One region of the Phyllobacterium sp. GQ127 genome, then DNA from elsewhere that is predicted to be linked to it. Evidence: predicted binding sites of a transcription regulator. Region 1 holds the regulator's gene; the other holds the start of a gene.
The links. Region 1 encodes PhoB, which activates phosphate uptake and scavenging genes when phosphate is short. Its sites were predicted from a motif close to TGTCATNNANCTGTCAT; they were not measured.
Positions count from the first base shown of each region.

Region 2: a site for PhoB is predicted at 1,218-1,234, ahead of olsB (l-ornithine N(alpha)-acyltransferase). Genes of this name have one in related genera too.

Region 1 is NZ_JCAXDZ010000003.1:218,269-220,471, reverse strand. It holds gene phoU (phosphate signaling complex protein PhoU) at 1-518, shown strand, start outside; gene phoB (phosphate regulon transcriptional regulator PhoB) at 535-1,221, shown strand; gene AC6CHM_RS13060 (ABC transporter ATP-binding protein/permease) at 1,385-2,203, opposite strand, start outside.
Region 2 is NZ_JCAXDZ010000007.1:167,423-169,625, reverse strand. It holds gene AC6CHM_RS21165 (TrmH family RNA methyltransferase) at 1-672, shown strand, start outside; gene lspA (signal peptidase II) at 686-1,183, shown strand; gene olsB (l-ornithine N(alpha)-acyltransferase) at 1,297-2,187, shown strand.

The DNA.
Region 1 (2,203 bases):
TCACCATCATCGGCAAGCGCCAGCCAATGGCGATCGACTTGCGCGAAGTAATCGGCACGATCCGCATTTCATCCGATCTTGAGCGTATCGGCGATCTTGGCAAGAACATTGCCAAGCGTGTCGTAGCCGTCAACGATACGCGCCAGACGCTCTCTGTCTATCGCGGCCTGCAGACCATCGCAGAACTGGCATTGACACAACTTAAGGATGTTCTCGACGCTTATGCAACACGCTCGGTGGCACAGGTCAATATCGTCCGTGAACGCGATGATGAGATTGATGCGCTTTACACGTCGCTGTTCCGCGAACTCCTGACCTATATGATGGAAGATCCGCGCAATATATCCGCTTGCACGCATCTTTTGTTCTGCGCCAAGAATATTGAGCGCATCGGTGACCATGCCACCAATATCGCCGAGACGGTCTATTACATTGTAACGGGAACACAGCTTCCGGCGGAACGCCCGAAGGAAGATCAGTCGCATACCGTTATTCTTGACGAGCCAGTAACGCCATAATTGCCGGAAGCAGACCATGCCTATAGCTCCCAGAATCACAGTCGTTGAAGACGAAGATGCCCTCAGTGTTCTCCTGCGTTATAATCTGGAGGCAGAAGGCTATATTGTCGAAACCATCAGCCGTGGTGACGAAGCCGAAATCGCCTTGCGCGAAAAGGTGCCGGATCTGCTGATCCTCGATTGGATGCTTCCAGGCCTTTCCGGTATTGAACTTTGCCGCCGCCTGCGTGCTCGGCGCGAGACAGAAATCCTGCCGATCATCATGTTGACCGCGCGCGGTGAAGAAAGCGAGCGTGTTCGCGGTCTTTCAACCGGTGCGGATGATTACATGGTCAAGCCGTTCTCGACACCGGAATTGCTGGCACGCATCAAGTCCATGCTACGCCGGGTCAATCCAAGTCTCTTGTCGCATGTGTTGAGCTTTGGAGATCTGAAACTTGACCGCGAACAGCACAGGGTTTTCCGTAAAGAGCGTGAACTCAAGCTCGGACCGACAGAATTCCGCCTGCTGGAATTCCTGATGCAGTCCCCAGGCCGGGTGTTCTCGCGCGGACAGCTCCTGGACAATGTATGGGGCGCGGATATTTACGTCGATGACCGTACGGTTGACGTGCATGTTGGCCGTTTGCGCAAGGCAATCAATATTGGCAGATCGCTTGATCCGATCCGGACCGTACGCGGTGCAGGCTATTCCTTCGGATAGGATTAAATCGCGTTTTTCTTTATCGAATTCCTGTCTCGGCCGGGAAACAGAATTGGCGTTATATGAGCCAATTTGCGCTAGAGACGGCTTGCGCAAATGACCGGTAGTCTCATTTAAACAGAACTGCTTCTGCCGGACAAAAAGTGCCGTGTTCCGAAAAGGGCTATTCGGCGGCAATCAGCGGGAAGTTTGTTGCTCGTAGCGGATCTGGCTCGACCAATGTCTCCAGAAGTGGCCGCTGGATAGCTGTGCCGCCATTGATCTCCAAAATATGCGTATAGAAGTTTTCGCCGGTAACCGAGCGTGGCGCTTCGATCTCATGCATCACGCTGATGACGGTGGTTCCGGCACAATGATCCTTGATGGCCTGATGGAAGGCGATCTTGGAGTCCGGGTCCAGCGCGCCGGTTGCTTCATCAAGAAACAAAACCGCAGGCTTGTGCAGCAATATGCGCGCAAGCACCAGTTTCTGCTTCTGACCACCCGACAGGAGCTGGTCCCAAGACGTGCCATCGCGGCATTCTTCACCAAGGTTTTCAATAAAGTCGCCCATGCCGGCGCGGTGCAGGGCGGCCGCAACGGAGGAATCGCCAAAACGGCTCTCATCCATTGGGAGGCATACGAGCTGTTTCAGCGAGACGCCGGGAAGTTTGACCTCTTGCGCCGCATACATCGTTGCCGCATCTTTCGGGTAAAAGATTTCACCACGGCCATAGCCCCAAAGCCCGTTCATTGCTTTGAGCAAACAGGTTTTTCCACTACCGGAATCGCCCTTGATGTAAGCCCATTGGCCCTTGCGCAACCGCATATTTCCAAGCGTGAGAAAAGCCTTGGCCTCGCTGTCGCGGTGCATCAATTCAAGTCCCCGCACCGAGACGCCAAAGGCTTCGTGCTGTGTTGCAAATTTGAACTCACTGACACCGGTGGACCGATAATATTCCGAGGGCTGGCTGACACGCTCGACCGCTTGGGCCAATTCGGT
Region 2 (2,203 bases), on a different contig from region 1:
AAGACCTTGGTTTACTCCAAAGCCGGTAAGGGAAACTCGCTTGTCGAGCAAGTTGCCGCCAGAACGGTGGCCAAGGGCGGCGATGTGCTGGAGGTCAATGAAAAGATCATCTCGGCAATAACCCGGCGTGACAACCCGCAAATGGTAGTCGGGGTGTTCCAGCAAAACCTCCAAATGCTTTCCAACATCCGTCCACAAGCCAATGACGTTTTCGTGGCTCTGGATCGGGTTCGGGACCCTGGAAACCTCGGTACAATCATTCGAACTGCCGACGCAGCAGGCGCCAAAGGTATTATCCTCATCGGCGACACAACGGACCCGTTCTCGCTTGAAACGGTTCGCGCGACAATGGGGTCGGTATTTGCAGTTCCCCTCATCAGGGCAACGGAAGCAGAATTTCTATCCTGGAGAAAGAGTTTCACGGGTCTGATCGTTGGAACGCATCTCAAGGGTTCAGTGGACTATCGGACTATCCCTTACGCCAATAAGCCGGTCGTCTTGTTAATGGGCAACGAGCAGCAGGGCCTACCCGATCAGCTGTCCTCGGCATGTGATCGGCTGGCGCGAATACCCCAAGCCGGCCGAGCTGACTCCCTTAATCTTGCCATCGCAACCGGAGTAATGCTGTTTGAAATCCGGCGTGATGCCCTGAAGCTTGACGCGACCACTTGAGAAAATGCCATTTATGAGCCGCACGCGTTTTTTTAGCCTTTCTGCAATCATCATGGTTGCTGTCCTGACCGACCAGATAATCAAATATCTCGTCGAAACAGGTATGGATTATCAGCAGCAAATCGATCTTTTACCCTTTCTGGCATTGTTTCGTGTTCACAATGAAGGCATTGCCTTTTCAATGTTGAGCGGAATGCACGACATTGCGCTCATAGGGCTTACACTCGTCGTCATAGGCTTCGTAAGTTACCTTTGGTGGAGTACAAACCCGGATCGGTGGATTTCTCGTGCGGGCTTTGCGCTTATTATTGGCGGCGCTCTCGGTAACCTCATTGATCGCAGCGTTCATGGCTATGTAATCGACTATATTCTTTTCCATCTGCCATCATGGTCATTCGCCGTTTTCAATCTCGCCGATGCCTATATTTCTGTTGGTGCAGCATTGGTTGTAATTGAAGAGTTTTTTGTTTGGGCTAAAGAGCGGAAGAACCCGCCTGATAAGGCAAACTAGCTGATCAAGCATCGCCGGTTTGGCCTTCGTTTTACGTCATGTTGCCGTCATTAAATCGTAGTAATGAGGGCGAGAACGACTACCGGTCAACCTCCGACGAGGGTCAAATCGATATGGACATCTCCTTGCTTGAATCCGCTTCAATCTCTAAAGATCAAAGCATCATGTCGCAGGTTGATTCAACATCTTCGCCATTTACGGCTCCACAGATTGTCTCGGTGCTTGGCCGAATCGGGACTATGGAGGTTTGCCTTGCGCAAACCGAGGACGAAATTGCCTCCTCCCAGCAATTGCGGTTCAAAGTATTCTTTGACGAACTGGGCGCCAAAGGTTCTGCAACATTAGAGCAGCGCGACGCTGATCGGTTTGATCCCTTTTGCGATCACCTCCTTGTTTATGACACAGCAATACCTGGACCAAAGCACAAACAGATCGTTGGAACATACCGACTCCTGCGCTCCGAAAAAGCTTTCGAGACAGGCGGTTTTTATACTGCAAGCGAATTTTCCATCGAACGCCTCGTCGCCGCCAAGCCGGATTTACGTTTTCTCGAACTTGGCCGTTCCTGTGTCCTGCCTGAATATCGCTCGAAACGTACTGTCGAATTGCTCTGGCAAGGCATCTGGACCTATTGCCGGTTCCATTCAATTGGCGTGATGTTTGGATGCGCATCCTTCCAAGGCACTGTTCCGGCCGCCCATGCTTTGCCGCTCTCCTTTCTTCATCACAATTGCCGGGCAACGGCCGACTGGGATGTCAAAGCTTTACCTGCTCTTTATCAAGCCATGGACCTTGTTCCGAACGAAGCTATCAATGCCCGTGTGGCACTCTTTGCGATGCCACCCTTGATCAAAGGTTATTTGCGACTTGGTGCAATGATAGGTGATGGTGCCGTTATCGATCACGATTTTGGCACAACGGATGTTTGCATCATTTTGCCCGTTAGCCGCATCTCCGAACGCTACGTCAGCCATTATGCGGCCGAATCGAAACGTTTCGGATAGACATCGTTTTATCACC